3 regions of the Oceanimonas sp. MB9 genome follow, and region 3 is predicted to be linked to each of the others. Evidence: riboswitches for the same ligand, from Rfam matches in the RefSeq annotation. Region 3 holds a riboswitch; each other region holds the start of a gene.
What was found. A riboswitch is a leader RNA that binds a small molecule or an ion and turns the genes downstream of it on or off. The one in region 3 is predicted to bind thiamine pyrophosphate.
Positions count from the first base shown of each region.

Region 1 (6,037 bases), on a different contig from region 3:
CCACGCCGACCACCACCAGAAACACGCCGATATCAAAAAACAGCGGTGTACTCAGCTTGAGCTCACCCAGCCCCGGCACATACAGCGACCACCACTGGCTGGACAGAAACGGCTGGCCGTTGAACACCATGCCCACGGTGCCGCTGACCAAAGCCAGCAACAGGCCGCAGCCCATCAGCAGCTGGCTTTCCACCCCCATCAGCTTGCGGGTGCTGCCGGCATCAAAGGCAAACAGGTGCAGGGCAAAGGCCCCGGACGCCACCAGCCCGGCGATGAAACCGCCACCGGGCTCATTGTGGCCACGCAGCAGCAAAAACACCGAAAACAGGAACAGCAACGGCACCAGAAAACGAGTGGCGGTCTGCAGAATCAGCGACGAACCGGAGATCATCGGTAGTCCTCCCAGCGAAAGCGGATCATGGCGTTAACGCCGATGGCGGCCAGGGCCAGTACGAAAATTTCCCCCAGGGTATCCAGCGCCCGGTAATCCACCAGGATAACGTTGACGATATTGCGACCGTGGGCCACCTCATAGCTGTTGGCCACTAGGTAGTCACTGATGCCCTCGCCCAGGGAAGACTGGTTCACGGTCAGTACCATCATGGTCACCAGCACGCCAAAGACCCCGGCCACGGCGGCGTCGCGCCAGCGGGTACGGACGCTGGACAGATCCTGAAAACCGGGCAGGCGGAACAACACCAGCACCAGCAGGATCACCGTCAGGGTCTCTACCAGCACCTGGGTGATGGCCAGATCCGGCGCGCTGAAGAACACGTAGATCAGTGCCATGGCAAAGCCCAGCACGCCCACCGCCGCCACCGAGCCCAGCCGCAGATGGGTGGCACTGGCATACACCACGGCCACCAGCATCAGCAGGCTGATCACTACCTCATACAGACGCACGCCCTCGAACGACAGTGAATACACAAAGGCGTCGTGAGCCCAGAAGGCATACACCAGCAGGCCGATGGCGGTGATCAGTATGGTCAGAATGTAGTTGGTCATGTAGCCGTTCTGCAGCCATTGCGTCTGCCAGCGGGACAGCCGCACCAGGCCGTCCATCATGTTTTCATAGCCCCGCTCGGGACCATAAGACAGCGGATAAATGACCTTGCCCAGGGGCTGGTACACGCGGTCCCAGCCACGGTAGAGCAGGCCACCGGCCACCAGGGCGGCGGCGCTGAACAACAGCGGCAGGTTGATGCCGTGCCACAGCGCCAGATCCAGATCGGCGGCTTGAGTGCCGCTGATGGCGGTGACCGCCGCCGCCAGCAGTGGCTCTGCCAGTCCGGGCACCAGCCCCAGCACCAGACTCAGGGTTGCCAGTACGCTGAACCCCAGGCGCAGGGCCAGCGGTGCCTCGTGGGGCGCCTTGGGAGTGGGCTTGAGGGCGCCAAAGAAGGGCTTGATCGCCACCTGGGCACTGGCGGCCACGATGCAAACCGCGGTGATCAGCGCCAGCAGGGTCAGCAGCAGCGGCAGCGACGCTGCCCCCAGCGCCGCCTCGAACATCAGCTCCTTGGCGATAAAGCCAAACAGCGGCGGAATGCCCGCCAGCGACAGCGCCGCCAGCCACAGAAACCACGCCGTTTGCGGCATGTGGGCACGCAGGCCGCCCAGCTCGCGCACGTCCTTGGTGCCGGTGGCGTGATCCAGGGTGCCGGCGGCCATAAACAGGGCGCCCTTGTACAGGGCGTGGGCCAGCAAAAACACCATGGCCGCCTTCAGCGCCACCGGGGTACCGATGCCGATCAGCATGGTCAGGGTGCCCAGGGCCATCACGGTGGAAAAGGCCAGAATGCGCTTGAGATCCGTGCTGCACACCGACATCACCGCCCCCACCGTCATGGTCACGGCACCAAACAGCGACAGTGCCAGCAGCCAGGCGTCGCTGCCCGCCATCACCGGCTGCAGCCGGGCCATCAGAAAGACCCCGGCCTTGACCATGGTGGCCGAGTGCAGGTAGGCGCTCACCGGGGTGGGCGCGGCCATGGCGTTGGGCAGCCAGAAATGGAATGGGGTCTGGGCCGACTTGGTAAAACACCCCGCCAGCACCAGCACCATCATCGGCAGGAACAACCCGTGCTGCTGCAGTGCCGCCCCTTGCGCCAACACCTCGCGTAGCTCAAAGCTGCCGGCCATCCAGCCCAGCATAATCAGCCCGGTCATCAGCGCCAGGCCACCACCCATGGTGACAAACAGCCCCTGCAGCGCCGCCTTGCGGGCTTTTTCCTGCTCGTGGTTAAAGCCGATCAGCAGGTAGGAGGTAATGCTGGTCAGCTCCCAGAATACAAACAGGCCGATAAGGTTGCTGCACAGCACCACCCCCAGCATGGCACTCATAAAGGCCAGCAGGTACATCATCAACTTGTGCCTGTCCGGGTTGCCTTCCAGGTAGCGACCGGCGTAAATCAGAATAAAGGTACCAATGCCGGTGATCAGCAGGGCGAACATCAGGCTCAGGCCATCCAGCAGAAAGCTGAGGCTGACGTTCAGGCTGGGAATCCAGTCGTAATAAAAGTGCACCACCTCGCCCCCGGTCACCCGGGGCCAGAAGCTCGCAAAATAGCCAAACAGGGCGGCCGGCAGGGCGGCCAGGCACCAGCCGATGTGCTTACCCAGTAAAGGGCTCAAACGCGGCACCAGAGCGGCCAGAATAAAACCTGCCAGAACGGCAACAAGCATACGCAAGGCTCCTTACAAAGCCCCTGGAAGGGCATCAGGATCGGCGAAAAATAAAGGAGAGACTCTGTAGAGCAGACTATAGCAGTGAAGTAATTGGATTAACTATCAGTAAGTTAATCAATTTTTTTATTGGTTATTAGCGCTGAAATACTACAAGCCGCCCCGGCCCGGCGCAAGGGGACCGGGGCGATAATGCCGGGGTCAGCGGGCAAAAAAGTGCTCTACCGGTCCCCGACCCTGGCCGATTTTGAGGCGAGCACCGGCCTCGATGGCGCGCTCGATATAGTGCTTGGCCGAGGCCACCGCCAGCTCCAGCTCCAGGCCCTGGGCCAGGTAGGACGCCAGGGCACCGGACAGGGTGCAGCCGGTGCCATGGGTGTTGGTGGTGATCACCCTGGGGGTGTCAAAGCAGCGCATGCCATCGCCATGCAACAGCCAGTCGGGGCTGCGCGGCTCCTGCTGCAAAAAGCCGCCCTTGAGCAGCACCGCCCGGCATTTCAGCTCCTTCAGGGCCGCGAGCAACGGCTCGACCTCGCGCAGCGAGGCCGGTACCTGGCGATCGGTCAGGCAGGCCGCTTCCGGCAGGTTGGGGGTGATCACATCCGCCAGGGGCAACAGCCGCTGCTTCAGGCTTTGCACCGCCTCCGGAGCCAGCAGCATGTCGCCGTTGGCGCTGACCATCACCGGATCCACCACCAGATGCCGGGGCCGGTATTGTTCCAGGGCATCGGCCACGGTGTTGATGGTGTCGACGTCGCCCAGCATGCCCACCTTGACCGCCGCCACCGGCAAATCGCCGAACACGGCATCGAGCTGGGCGCGAATAATGTCCTGAGGAATGGGGTGCACCGCAGACACGCCACGGGTGTTTTGGGCGGTAATGGCGGTGAGCACCGAACAGGCATAGCCACCGGTGGCGGAAATGGCCTTGATGTCGGCCTGAACACCGGCACCGCCGCCGCTGTCGGAGCCGGCAATGGAGAGAATAATGGCTTTGCTGCTGTGCATGTCCTTATGGTCCTCGTGAGGCGGGGAACCTCATCGGACATCTGCCGCCGGTTCCCTACGCCAGTATCAACTGGATCAGGTTCAACGGGTTCGGCGCCTTGCCGTCTCAGCCTTGCGGCTCCCCGACCAATGGCCCGATGATAACCAGCCCTTCCCCCAAATGCCAGCGGAGGCCCTGAACGGTTTTCGGCAGCAAAACTGTAACCTTTTTACAAAAAATTAATTTTGTATACAAGTTACAGGGAATTCTGAAACAGGCAAAAAAAACGCCTTCAGCAGTCATGCTGAAGGCGGCCTGAGCAGTCACGTATCGAATGCACAAATGAAAGTCAGACAGGGATGTCCCTGCCTCTGTACCTGAAGCTACTTTACTCTCGAACCGAGGCCGAGAAAAGCCCCAATCCGTAATTTTATTTCATTTCTGTTTTTTTACACCAGATCAGTGAGCCTGATCCCAGTTGTCTCCCACCCCGGCTTCCACCAGCAGGGGCACATCCAGGGTGGCCGCCTGCTGCATCAGTGCACAGATGTTCTCTCGGTAGGCGTCCACCTTGTCTTCACGAATTTCAAACACCAGTTCATCGTGCACCTGCATCAGCATGCGCACTTCGCCCTCGGGCAACCTGGTCAGCCAGTCACTCACCCGCACCATGGCCTTCTTGATAATGTCGGCGGCGGTACCCTGCATGGGCGCATTGATGGCCGCCCGTTCGGCGCCCTTGCGCCGAGCGCCGTTTTTGGACTTGATCTCAGGCAGGTAGAGCCGGCGGCCGAACAGGGTGGATACATAGCCACGCTCGCTGGCCTGCTCCCGCGTGTCTTCCATGTAGCGCAGCACGCCCGGATAGCGTTCGAAGTAGATGTTCATATAGTCCTGGGCCTCGTTACGGCCAATGCCCAGCTGACGCGCCAGGCCAAAGGCGCTCATGCCGTAGATCAGGCCAAAGTTGATGGCCTTGGCCCGGCGACGCTGCTCGGTGCTGACCTCATCCACCGGCACGCCAAATACCTCGGCGGCGGTGGCACGGTGAATGTCCTGGCCATGGGCAAAGGCATCGAGCAACCCCTTGTCCTGAGACAGGTGCGCCATGATGCGCAGCTCAATCTGGGAGTAGTCCGCCGCCACCAGCTTGTAGCCGGGCTCGGCCACAAAGGCCTGGCGAATGCGGCGACCTTCGGTGGTGCGAATGGGAATGTTCTGCAGGTTGGGATCCGACGACGACAACCGCCCGGTGGCGGTGTTGGCCTGATGATAGGAGGTATGAATACGGCCGCTGTGCTCGTTGACCATTTGCGGCAGCTTGTCGGTATAGGTGGACTTGAGCTTGCTCAGGGCCCGGTATTCCATCAGCAGTTTGGGCAGGGGGTAATCCAGCGCCAGCTCCTGCAGCACTTCCTCGGCGGTGGACGGCGCGCCCTTGGGGGTTTTCTTGATCACCGGCAGTTCCAGCTTGGTGAACAGGATCTCACCCAGCTGCTTGGTGGAGCTCAGGTTGAAGGGCTCGCCGGCAAGCTCATGGGCTTCCAGCTCCAGCTCCTTGAGTCGTTTGGCGATCTCGTCGCTCTGGGTGGCCAGCAGCTTGCCGTCGATACGCACGCCGGTGTATTCCATGCTGGCCAGAATCGACACCAGGGGCAGCTCGATGTCGTTGAATACGCTTTGCAGGTCGGGCTCGGCGGCCAGTTTTTCCGCCAGGTGGTGGTGCAGCCGCAGGGTAATGTCGGCGTCTTCCGCCGCATAGGGGCCGGCCTGCTCCAGGGGGATCTGGTTAAAGGTCAGCTGCTTGGCACCCTTGCCGGCGATAGATTCAAACGACGTGGTGGTGTGGTTGAGAAAGAACGCCGCCATGCTGTCCATGTCGTGCCGGGTCTGCACCGAATTCAGCGCGTAGGACTCCAGCATGGTGTCGAGCAGGGCGCCTTTCAGCTCTATGCCGTGGTTTTTCAGCACGTTAATGTCGTACTTGAGGTTTTGCCCCAGCTTGATGCGGCTGTCGTCTTCCAGCAGCGGCTTGAGCGCCCCCAGCACGGCCTCTTCACTGAGTTGTTCGGGCGCATCCAGGTAGTCGTGGCCAAAGGGCACATAGGCGGCCTGGCCCGCTTCCACCGCGAATGACACGCCGACCACTCGGGCATCCCGGTAATTGAGGCTGGTGGTTTCGGTATCAAAGGCGAACAGCGGCGCGGCCTTGAGCCGGGCGATCCATTCGTCCAGTTGCGCCTGCTCGGTGATCGTCTGATAGTCGGTTGCCAGCGCCGGGGCAGCCGGTGCCTGTTCCTGCTCGTCGCCGGAATCCAGCTCGGCCAGCAGGTTGCGGAATTCAAATTCCTGATACAGGGCGCG
Region 1 is NZ_VFBE01000001.1:197,294-203,330, forward strand. Features, by position in the region: gene OJHNALOF_RS00965 (Na+/H+ antiporter subunit B) at 1-391, opposite strand, end outside; gene OJHNALOF_RS00970 (putative monovalent cation/H+ antiporter subunit A) at 388-2,685, opposite strand; gene thiD (bifunctional hydroxymethylpyrimidine kinase/phosphomethylpyrimidine kinase) at 2,887-3,693, opposite strand; TPP riboswitch at 3,729-3,828, opposite strand; gene polA (DNA polymerase I) at 4,133-6,037, opposite strand, start outside.
Region 1: it holds a riboswitch for thiamine pyrophosphate, as region 3 does, so the genes downstream of both, thiD (bifunctional hydroxymethylpyrimidine kinase/phosphomethylpyrimidine kinase) here and thiC (phosphomethylpyrimidine synthase ThiC) in region 3, are expected to answer to the same signal.

Region 2 (6,037 bases), on a different contig from region 3:
GTATAGATTTCGTGCCAGTCATCCACCTGTGCGTTCATGCACACATCCTCTGCATTCACTCTGTTTTTCTTCATTTTTGCACATGGAATACTGAGTTCCAAACCAAGCCCATTCCCTCAGGAGCCAGACCATGCATACCCTAGACGCCATCATGTCCCGCCGGGCCATCAAGCATTACGATGCCACCTTTCACATGCCCGAGGCCGATGTGGAACGGCTGTTTCGGCACCTGCTGCAGGCGCCCACTTCCTACAACCTGCAACACTGGCGCTTTGTGCAGGTGGAAGATCCACAACTGCGCGCCGAGTTGCGCGTTGCCGCCTGGGATCAGGCGCAGATCACCGACGCCTCGTTGCTGCTGGTGCTCTGCGCCGACACTCAGGCCTGGCAAAATGATCCCGGCCATTGCTGGCGCGACGCCCCCGCCGACACCCGCGACCTGATGCTGTCGATGATTCACGACTTTTACGCCGGCAAGCCGCAACTGCAGCGGGACGAGGCGATCCGCTCCGTGGGCATAGCGGCGCAAACCGCCATGCTGGCCGCCAGCGCCATGGGCTACGACAGCTGCCCCATGATCGGCTTTGATGCCGAATGCGTGGCCGAGCTAATTCGACTGCCCCCCGGCCATGTGGTCGGCATGATGCTGACCATCGGCAAGGGCACCAGGGCCGCCCATTCCAGGCCGGGGCAACGATCCCTTGACGCGGTGCGGATCCTGAATCGTTTCTGACCATACGGGGTCGCTGGCCGGCCCGGGGAGAGCAACCATGAACACTCAACACTGGCACGCCCACGGACGCGTGTTACTCGCCACCTTGCTGGTAGCGGGATCCTTCATCATCTCGGCCCGGCTGGCGGCGGTGGCCCCGGCGGCCTCCCTGACGCTGCTGCGCTTTGTGCTGGCCGCCGCCCTGCTGCTGCCCTGGGTACTGCGCCGGGCCGACCGGCGTCGCCAGTTGTGGCGGGCCATGCCCCGCGGCCTGACCATCAGCCTGTTTTATGCGCTGTTTTTCATTTTGATGTTCGAGGCGCTGCACAGTACCACGGCGCTCAATACCGGCACCCTGTTCACCCTGGTGCCGGCACTGACCGGGATCGCGGGCATCTGGCTGCTGCGCACCCGGGTCACCGCCGGCCAGGGGCTCAGTTACCTGCTGGGCATGCTGGGCGCGCTCTGGGTGATCTTTGAGGGCAGTCCGGACCGGGCGCTGGCGTTGCAGCTCAATGCGGGAGACCGGCTGTTTCTGCTGGCGGTATTCTGCATGTGCGCCTATTCCCTGTGCATGAAGCTGCTGTATCGCAACGACTCGGTGGCGGTGCTTACCTGCGCCACCCTGCTGGGCGGTGCGATCTGGATGGGACTCATGGTCTGGCTGACCGAGACATCACTGCAGTGGCAGGCGCTGGCGCCGGCCGACTGGCTGGCCATGGTCTACCTGGTGGTGTGCGCCACCCTGGCCAGCGGTTACCTCTTTCAGGGAGGCAGCATTCACCTCGGCCCGCAGCGGGTGATGGCCTACACCTACCTCAACCCGGCGGCGGTCGCCCTGCTGCTCTGGCTGTTTGGCGGCGAGCCGGTGGCGGCCTGGCTCTGGCCCGGCATACTGCTCTCCTGCATGGCAACCTGGTGGCTGCAACAACATGCCTCTTCCCGGCCCATGCCCGCTGCACAGAGGGCCGAGCACTGAGCACCGCCACATTGACAACCACGCCGCCGGCCCTTACTCTCGATTCGCTATTCCTGGGGGAGCCCAAACGGGCTGAGACTCCGCCACACCGGCGGTAACCCTTAGAACCTGATCCGGATAATGCCGGCGAAGGGAAGGAAACGAACGATCCCGCACAACCCCGATCCGTCCCGCCTTCCCTTCACCCGTGTTTCCGGCCATTTAGTGCTCTCGGGAGCAAAGGGAGAACACATGCTGGACACCACCACCGCTATTTTATGGCTCTGTTTATTTGCCGCGGTTTTCGCCATTCCCGGCCTGCTTTACGCCCGCCGGCAAAATGACAAACCGGAAGACTTTATCGTGGCCCGCAACAGCCAGGGCGGCAGCGCCACCATGCTGACCCTGCTGGCCACCACCATGGGCACCTGGATTCTGTTTGGCCCGGCCCAGGCCGCCACCTGGGGCGGCATTGGCGCCATTACCGGCTACGCCCTTGGGGTGCTGGCACCCCGCCTGGTGATGATTCCGCTGGGCAAGCGTATTCGCGAGCTGATGCCGGAAGGTCACACCCTCACCGAGTTTGTGCTGGGCCGCTATGGCCGCGGCATGTACGGCTTCGTGCTGGTGATCATGCTGTTCTACATGTTCATCTCCCTCACCGCCGGCCTCACCGCCATCGCCCAGATGGTGGCGCTGCTGGCGCCGGTGCCGCTGTGGGCCACCGCCGGCATTGTGATGGTGGCCACCCTGCTTTACACCCTCTATGGCGGGCTGCGGGTCACCATTTTCACCGACAGGGTGCAAATGCTGGTGATACTGCCGTTTTTGCTCACCCTGATCGTGCTGGGCTGGCAGGCCACCGGCGGCCTGGTCCCGGCCCTGACCGGCCTGCAGGAAAAGGCTCCCCACCTGCTTGATCCGCTCGACACCACCGGGCTGAAATCGGGTCTGACCTTCTTTCTGGCGGTGGTGCTGACCGGCCTGTTCTATCAGGGCACCTGGCAGCGGGTGTTTGCCGCCCGAGACAACAAGGTGATTCGCAACGGCTTTATTCTGAGCGGTGTGCTCAGCTTTCCCATCATCTTTATCATGGGTTTGTTCGGCCTGGCCTTTGTGGGCCTGGGCCTGCCCGGCGACGGCTCGGTGGCGCTGTTTAGCGTGCTGATGCCCAACATGCCGCTGTGGTTTGCCATTGGCCTGTTGCCCTTTGGTCTGGCACTGATCATGAGCAGCGCCGACTCCACCATCAGCGGCCTGACCAGCATGCTGGTGGTGGACCTGCGCCGGCTGTTGCCCAACACCAGTGTGCACCGCCTGCTGGGGCTGTCGCGCTGGTTGATCGTGCTGGTGTCCATTCCGGTGCTGTATGTGGCCTCTCAGGGCTTCAGCGTGCTCTATCTGTTCCTGCTGGCGGATCTGCTGTGCTGCGCCGCGGCCTTTACCGTGTTCTTTGGCTTTTACAACGCCCGCTACCAGGGCTGGAACGCCATGCTCAGCACGCTGGGGGGCCTGGTGGCCGGCCTGATGCTGTTCCCGGCGCCGGGCGAAGCCGCCACTCACCTGCTGGAGTCCTTCCTGCTGGCCACCTTTGTGCCGGTGGCCATCTCCGCCCTGCTGCTGCTGGTGCCCGCCCGCCAGCCCTTTGACTTTGCCGCCCTGGCCAGCCGGGTACGCAGCCTGGAAAGCTGATTTCGTTTCGTCGCACCTTTTCGTCGTAACGAAAGCACCGGCGCGCCGTCAGGCCGCCGGTTTTTTGTGTCTGAAATAGAGGTGCTGCCACCAACAAACGCCGGTACCCGCTGTTACCTGAAGTCCAACGGGCATAAACTTGTTTGATCGACAAACAGGCTCCGTCAGGGATGAAAATAATAATGCACTTGGTCTGCCGGCTGATGCTGGCGCTTTGGCTGATAGCCGGAACCGCCATCGCCTCCCCCGTGGTATTAACGGACCACACAACCACGTCGCCGGCAGAAGCCAACCTGTGGCGGGCCCTGCCCACAGGCAGCACCATCACGGATTTTAACCAGTTGCGTGCCGCCATCTTGAGCGCCGGCACCGTGGCCAGCACCCTGGGAGGCGAAGGTGCCTTTGGCCTGCGCATGCAAGTCACCTCGTTGTCAGAGCAGCCGGGCACCTGGTTTGTGCGCCTGCCCGCCAACTATCTTGATCGTGGCCAGGCCTACTGGCAGAGCGACAATGGCCGCACTGTACCCTTGCCTGGTTTTGGTCAGCGTACGGGGCAAAGTGTGCGGCTGCTGCATCAGCAGGCATTCCCACTGACCCTGAATGCCGGTGAAACCGGCGTGCTGTGGCTGATGATTGATGCCAAAAAATTTCCGGCACCGGTTCAGCCTCACTTTGTGCCGCAATCCCGCTTTTACCAGCAGCAGTTTTTAACCAACGCCGCCACACTACTGGGCACAGGAGTGATGTTCACCCTGGGGCTGATTGCCCTGTTTGCCTACTTTCGCACTAAAACACCGGTCACTCTGGCCTGTGCCGGCTATGTGGGCCTGCACGGCATTGGCTGGTTTGCTGCGTCCGGCGCCTGGGGCTTTATCTGGGGGGTGGGAAACAGCAATCCGGCCTACTGGGGCATGCTGCTGTTTCCCTTTGCCATTGCCTATGCCAGCCAGTTTACCCGTCTGCTGTTTAACTGCCGGCTGCGACATTCGCGCCTGAACCACTTCTTCCACGGGCTCTCTGTGCTGTGTCTGGGGCTGGGCCTGCTGATGCCCTGGCTGCCCTTTGTGTTGGGCTATCAGGTCTCTCATGCCATCGCTTTGCTGTGGGTGCCCACCGCCATTGTCACCGGCATAATGATGCTGAGCAAAAAGGACTTTCGCGCCAAGTATTACCTCACCGGCAACCTGCTTTACGGCGTGGCCCTGCTGGCCTATATGCTGCTGCACGTTGGCCAGCTCGATCTGGCCGGTTATGCCGAAGGCATGGTGGTGATCGCGCTGGCACTGGACTGCTTTTGCATTTTGCTGTCGATGGCCGAATGGCTGAGCCTGCAGCAACAGGAATACCGCCGCAGTTATCTGATGTCGCGCCGGGACACCCTTACCGGCATTGGCAACCGCCACGCCTTTCATGAGCAGATTGACGAGCTAGGCGACCAGCCTTATGGCCTGGTGTTTATTGATGTAGACGGCTTCAAGGCCATTAACGACACCCATGGTCACGACCAGGGCGATCGCTTTCTGGTGTTTGCCGCCGAGCAGATGCAGACACACTTGGGCAAGCTGGGCACCGTGTATCGCACCGGCGGCGACGAGTTTTTATGGCTGGTGCCCATTTGCCAACCCCAGCAGTTGTCCGGCCTGTCGGCACTGTTGGCACAGCGTCTGCAAAAATCCGAAGCGGCATTGCACAAGGCTGGCTGGAAAAATGCCGGTCTGAGCCACGGCATGGCCACCAGTCTGGAAAGCGACAGCCTGTCTCAGTGCCTGTCATTGGCCGACGAGCGCATGTATCAGCACAAACAGGGGAAAAACCATACCCTGGTTCGCCGCCCGTCCTGAGTGGTGCCGGTTACCGCGCTGTTTAGCAGGCATGTTTACGTTAAAGAGCCAGTGTATCCGTGAATGAACTTTTTGAATTATTCAGCAATCCGGCCCTGATCTGGGCACCGGGCGTCTCCAGAGGTGTGTGCTTTATCGGCTCGCTGCTGGTGCTCCCCGGGCAGGGGCTGCTGACCATACTGATCGCCTTGGTGCTGCTGAGCTTTCCGGGCAAATATCGGCTGGAACGCCGCCTGTTTATGGTGCCCACGGTGCGCAACACCGTGAACTGGCTGCGCAGAAGAGCAGAGCGTCCACCCCTGATATTTGATGGTGAGGCATAACCGACCCTCTTTCTTACAAAAAACGCGCCCCTGATTCGAAGCGCGTTGTTGCTGACCTTCCTGAACAAACAGCCGCGAATGCGGCACCGAGACCTAATTATCACTAATTAATATGTTGGCAAAACCTTCGTCAATTTCGTTACAAAATGACGCTGCCGTTTGAGTGTTGTCGAACCGCTTCCTAGCGTGGTTCGCTACGCAAGCCTTGAAAGATCGTATAACACATGACCAGCATGAGGGCAGAGAATGGCAGCCCGGTTGCGGTTACACCCGCTTGCAGCGCCGACAACCCCCCTCCAATCAAGAGCACAATCGCAATCAAACCTTCGATCACACACCAGAATATACGCTGGGGCACCGGTGCATCAATTTTGCCTCCAGCCGTGATGGTGTCGACGACAAGTGATCCCGAATCCGACGAGGTTACGAAGAACACAAGCGCCAGAAAAATGGCTATCGTCGATGCTGTTTTGGTGAACGGCAGTTCGTTGAGCATGCCGAAGAGTGAGAG
Region 2 is NZ_VFBE01000007.1:73,942-79,978, reverse strand. Features, by position in the region: gene OJHNALOF_RS10535 (LysR family transcriptional regulator) at 1-38, opposite strand, end outside; gene OJHNALOF_RS10530 (nitroreductase family protein) at 131-733, shown strand; gene OJHNALOF_RS10525 (DMT family transporter) at 771-1,691, shown strand; TPP riboswitch at 1,737-1,843, shown strand; gene OJHNALOF_RS10520 (sodium:solute symporter family protein) at 1,923-3,362, shown strand; gene OJHNALOF_RS10515 (GGDEF domain-containing protein) at 3,545-5,203, shown strand; gene OJHNALOF_RS10510 (hypothetical protein) at 5,263-5,526, shown strand; gene OJHNALOF_RS10505 (BCCT family transporter) at 5,708-6,037, opposite strand, start outside.
Region 2: it holds a riboswitch for thiamine pyrophosphate, as region 3 does, so the genes downstream of both, OJHNALOF_RS10520 (sodium:solute symporter family protein) here and thiC (phosphomethylpyrimidine synthase ThiC) in region 3, are expected to answer to the same signal.

Region 3 (6,037 bases):
AGCCTGAAGGCGGATGTGGCTTTTATGGGCGCTCCCTTTGACTGCGGCACCCAGTGGCGTTCCGGTGCACGTATGGGCCCGCGCGCCGTGCGGGAAGCGTCTACCCTGTTTTCCTTTGGTCATGGTGGCGCTTATAGCTATGAAGAAGACACCATGTACCTGGAAGGGGTAAAAATCGTTGATATTGGCGATGCAGATATGGTGCATACCAATACCGAAAAGAGCCATGCCAACATTGAGTATGGTGTGCGCAAAATCCTCGAATCCGGCGCCCTGCCGGTCACCGTGGGCGGGGATCACTCGGTCAACGCCCCTTGCATCCGCGCCTTTGAAGGTCGAGGCCCCATTCACATTATTCAGATTGATGCTCACCTGGATTTTGTTGATGAACGCCACGGCGTGCGTTTTGGTCATGGCAACCCCATGCGTCGGGCGGTGGAGCAATCCTTTATCACTGGCATGACCCAGCTTGGCATTCGCAACGTGTCCTCTTCCAACCGGACCGACCACAAGGCGGCGCAGGACGCGGGCTCGACCATATTGTCGGTGCGGGATGTTCGCCGGCTGGGGGTACAGGGTGTACTGGATCTGATCCCCAAAGGGGTGAATTATTACATCACCATCGATATTGACGGTTTTGATCCTTCTATCGCCCCGGGCACTGGCACACCAAGCCATGGCGGCTTTACCTATTACGAAGTCATGGAAGTCCTGCAGGGTGTGGCATTTTCCGGTGAAGTGGTCGGCATAGATCTGTGCGAAGTGGCGCCCGATTACGATCATACCGGCACCACCAGTGTGTTGGCAGCCCAGGTACTGCTGAACCTGATCGGTTATGTCTTCCATGGCCGCAGGCTGCGGGGGCAGCGTTAAGGGAAGCCGTGACCAAGGTGGCCCTGGTGTGAGGCCGGCCCCCTAACGAGTATAAAAAAGGCCTGCATTTGCAGGCCTTTTCGGTCTTGGGTTATCACCTTCAGGAAGCGGGTTTTTCCTGCTTTTCCGGTACCAGCGGAATGGCCGGTTTGGCGATCAGGGAGCGAGTGTCCTCAATGGCCTCGGTCAGGATCACCTGAATGTGCTGGCCCAGTTCGTATACCGGTTGCTTGTCGAGGTAAACGCGGCCATCGTCCCAGCTGCATTCCAGCCGATCCCGGTTGGGCAGGATCAGGGAAGAAGGCATGAATACCACGGCGCCGTTTTCCTGCAGGCGCAGTTTCACGCCGCCCCGGCCGATGTCGATGATTTCGGCATCAAAGGCGTGGCCGTTGGCCACCGCCGGCTGCAGGTAGCGCACATACAGCCAGTCGGCAATGTCGCGCTCGGCACGGCGGTGCATGCGGCGCTGCTCCGACAGGTGCACCGCCAGCTCGGCATTGGGGGCATGGGCGTCGTGGGCCTTCTCGGCCAGTATGGCCTTGATCAGCCGGTGGTTGATGATGTCGCCATATTTACGGATGGGGGAAGTCCAGGTGGCGTAGGCGTCCAGGCCCAGGCCGTAGTGCTCGCCCGGGGTCACGCTCATGGCGGCGAAAGACTGAAAGCGGCGCACTCGGTTGTCCAGATAGCTGGTGTCGCGGGCGTCCAGCCAGCGGCGCAGTTCGCAGAAGCCTTCCAGGGTGGTCAGTTTTTCAGGGTCTACCGGGGCCTCGTGCTCTTTCAGCAGCTCCTGCAGCTGGGCCAGCTTCTCTTCGTCAAAGCCGGCGTGCACGTTAAATACACCGGTGCCACAGTGCTTGGTCAGCCAGTTGCCGCAGGCCAGGTTGGCGGCGATCATGCACTCTTCCACCATCTGGTTGGCAATGCGGCGATGATCGGCGTGAATGGCCACCACATTGCTGGCCTCGTCCAGTTCAAAGCGGAAATCGGGGCGATCCGGGAACACGATGGCATGGGTGCTGCGCCAGCCGTTGCGGGCGCGGGTCAGCGCGGTCAGCTCGCGCAACTGCTCGGCAATCACTTCGCTTTCGGGCTGCCAGTCGCCGCTGCCTTCCACCCAGTCGGAGACCTTGTTGTAGGCCAGACGGGCGTGGGAGCGAATGCGGGCGGCAAAGAATTCGGCGTCGTCGGCCACCTTGCCGTCGGCATCAATGTGAATGCGGGCGCACAGGGCGTGGCGGTCTTCCCCTTCCTTCAGCGAGCACAGCTCGTCGGCCAGGGTGCGCGGCAACATGGGAATGTTGCGACCCGGCAGGTAAACGGTAAAGGCGCGCTCGGCGGCGACTTTGTCCAGCTCGCTGTCGTGGGACACATAGGCGGTGGGATCGGCAATGGCCACCAGCAGCTCCCAGCCACCGTTGTCCAGCTTTTTCACGCTGAGGGCATCGTCCATGTCCTGGGTGGACTCGCTGTCGATGGTGAAAAAGGGCACTTCGGTCAGGTTCTGACGGGGCAGGGTGTCTTCCAGCAGTTCCCACTGTTCCCTGTCCTGGGGTGCTTGGTTGGCCAGACTGTTGCGGGCCAGCACCACCCACCAGGGGGCGATGGGATCGTCCACGCCGGCGATCAGCTCTACCACTTCGGCGAAAAAGCCGTTGTCTTTCAGGGCGTGGCGCTTGAGATCGGCCAGGATCCAGTCGCCTTCCTTCAGGTTCTTTTCGTTCATCCCCTTGATGGTGCGGGCCTTGATGGCGTCTTTCATCAGCGGGTGATCGGGCACAATATTGAGCCGGTCACGGAACCACTTCACCCGGGCCACAAAGCGGGTCAGGCCGGGCTCCAGCAGGGTCTCTGGCTCAACCAGTTCCTTGTCGTTTTCGGTGCGCAGCACGGCGGTGATGCGATCGCCGTGCATCACCTTTTTCATGTGCGGCGGCGGAATGAAATAGCTTTCCTTGTCACTGACTTCGAGAAAGCCGAAGCCTTTGGAGGTGCCTTTGACCATGCCTTCCTTGGTGGGAAGGGTGTCGCGGATTTGTTGCTTGAGCTGGGCCAGCAGGGGGTTGTCTTGAAACATGTGTTGGGAACCTGTCGAAATATCGGCCTGACTATACGTATTTACCCTCGAATTGCCAAGAACACCTTGTCTTTTGCACTATTTTGGTGCGTTCTTTTTTGGTGCTTTTATCAACAACCCGGGCCATACACCAGGGTGGTATTTTGCGCTTCCGGCTGCCCCTGGGCGTTCACGCCGCTGTGCAGCAAATAGCGCAGGCCGTCGAGCTGGGCCGGGCTGTTCGGCGTCAGTTCCCCCGCCAGTTGCGCAATGTGCCGGTGGCCCAGGCCGCTTTCCAGATTGCCCGCCAGCATCACGTCCAGCCCCTGTGCTCGAGCACCGTCGGCCAGTTGCCGGCACAGGGCGGGCTCGCCCAGCAGAGAGGGGCGCAGCACCAGGGCACGCAGCCCCTCAAAGGGCGCCGGCACCCGGCCGCCGCAGCGGTCGGCGCAGCGGTCGGCGCTGAGCGCCACCGGCCAGTCGTGTTGCCGGGCCAGTGTCCGCGTGTGGGCGTCATCGAGGCCCGGATCCAGAATCCAGTCAATGGCGCCGCCGTCAATGCGCTGCCACAGGCCGGACAACTGCGTTTCGCTCAGTCGGCCGCCGGCGTCCAGCATCAGTTTCAGGCCGGGCACCAGCAGGGTCAGTTCGCGCACCAGGCCGGCATCAAACTGCACATCGCCGCTCAGGGTCAGCCAGGCTCGAGTGGGATGCACTCGGCGGCAACGCCAGGCGCGAATAATGGGTTCCCGCTCACCTTCCAGCAGCGGCAGGCTGGAGGCGGCCGCCGCGGTGGGAGGCGTGAGCGCGCAGCCCAGACCAAAGCGAACCCAGGGCAGGGTGGCCTGGTGTTCAAGGCCCTGCGTCAGCCGCTCGCAGGCGGCCAGCAGTTCGGCTTCGGTGTCTGCCAATTCGGCGGTCACCGGCGGCGCCACCTCGCCCCAGTGGCCGTCAATATTCACGTAAAAACCGTGGCGACGGCGCACGGCAACGCCATCAATCTGCTTTTCCTTGGTCAGCGGCAGGGCATAGCGATAAACCGAAATGGGCATGGGCGTGGCTTCCGAATAATTACTTTTATATAAAGGTAACACGCCGGCGCGACCGGCAACAGTATTCCTGGCAGTGCGACAGGCCATGCCAAAAAGTTTGCGATCGCTGCTTTTTCGGCTGTGGCGCAAGGGGGACAAGTCCTTTGCTTTTGTGAACTCGGTCTGGTTATACTGCGACCATCTTGTCGGAGTGCCCTCATGGGCTGAGACCGCGAAAGCGGGATCCGTTGAACCTGATCAGGCTAATACCTGCGAAGGGAAGCAAGTAAAGAATGTGCCACCGGATGTAGGCAGTTCTTTATCAACACTCCCGACAAGCATTTCACCAAATGGACGCAAAAGTGAGATCGCTATGTCAAAAAAAGTAAACCGTCGTGAAGTTCGCAGCCAGGCCCAGGAATACATTCACAACCTGAAGGGCGAACCCTTTCCTAACTCATCCCGTATTTATCTTGAAGGCTCACGCCCGGACCTGAAGGTCGCCATGCGTGAAATCGCCCTGGCCGACAGCTTCAAGGGCGGCAGCGAAGAAAACCCCATTTTCGAGCCCAATGCGCCGGTGCCGGTGTACGACACCTCCGGTGCCTACGGCGATCCCGAGTCCGAAATTGATGTCCGCCGTGGCCTGCCCCAGCTGCGCCACCAGTGGATTCTGGAACGCAACGACACCGAGGAGCTGGAAAACGCCACCTCCCATTTCACCCAGCAGCGCATGGCCGATGACGGCCTGGATCACCTGCGCTTCGAGCACCTGCCCAAGCCCCGCAAGGCCAAGCTGGGCCAGTGCGTAACCCAGATGCACTATGCCCGCAAAGGCATTATCACCCCCGAGATGGAATACATCGCCATTCGCGAAAACATGGGCCGCGAGCGGGTGCGGGACGAGCTGCTGCGCAAGCAGCATCCGGGTGAGAGCTTTGGCGCCAACCTGCCGGAAAACATCACCCCCGAATTTGTGCGCAAGGAAGTGGCCGAAGGCCGCGCCATCATTCCCGCCAACATCAACCACCCGGAAGCCGAGCCCATGATCATCGGCCGCAACTTTCTGGTGAAGATCAACGCCAACATCGGCAACTCGGCGGTGACCTCCTCCATCGAGGAAGAAGTGGAGAAACTGGTGTGGTCCACCCGCTGGGGTGCCGACACCGTGATGGACCTGTCCACCGGCCGCTACATTCACGAAACCCGTGAGTGGATCCTGCGCAACAGCCCGGTGCCCATCGGTACCGTGCCCATCTACCAGGCGCTGGAAAAGGTGAACGGCGTGGCCGAAGACCTGACCTGGGAGGTGTTCCGCGACACCCTGATCGAACAGGCCGAGCAGGGCGTGGACTATTTCACCATTCACGCCGGCGTGCTGCTGCGCTATGTGCCCATGACCGCCAAGCGCGTCACCGGCATCGTGTCCCGCGGCGGCTCCATCATGGCCAAGTGGTGCCTCACCCACCACAAGGAAAGCTTCCTGTACGAGAACTTCCGCGAGATCTGTGAAATCTGCGCCGCCTACGATGTGTCCCTGTCCCTGGGTGATGGCATGCGCCCGGGCTCCATCGCCGACGCCAACGACGAGGCCCAGTTTGCCGAGCTGCACACGCTTGGTGAGCTCACCAAGATCGCCTGGGAATACGACGTGCAGGTGATCATCGAAGGCCCCGGCCATATTCCCATGCACATGATCAAGCGCAACATGGAAGAGCAGCTCGAGCACTGCCACGAAGCGCCTTTCTATACGCTTGGCCCGCTGACCACCGACATCGCCCCGGGTTACGACCACTTTACCTCCGGCATCGGCGCCGCGCTGATCGGCTGGTATGGCTGCGCCATGCTCTGTTACGTTACTCCCAAGGAGCACCTGGGCCTGCCCAACAAGGAAGACGTGAAACAGGGCCTGATCACCTACAAGATCGCCGCCCATGCCGCCGACCTGGCCAAGGGCCACCCGGGTGCGCAAATCCGCGACAACGCCATGTCCAAGGCGCGCTTCGAGTTCCGCTGGCACGATCAGTTCAACCTGGCGCTGGACCCGGACACCGCCCGGGAATATCACGACGAA
Region 3 is NZ_VFBE01000003.1:10,648-16,684, forward strand. Features, by position in the region: gene speB (agmatinase) at 1-873, shown strand, start outside; gene OJHNALOF_RS01505 (exoribonuclease II) at 974-2,953, opposite strand; gene OJHNALOF_RS01510 (o-succinylbenzoic acid (OSB) synthetase) at 3,064-3,984, opposite strand; TPP riboswitch at 4,161-4,262, shown strand; gene thiC (phosphomethylpyrimidine synthase ThiC) at 4,337-6,037, shown strand, end outside.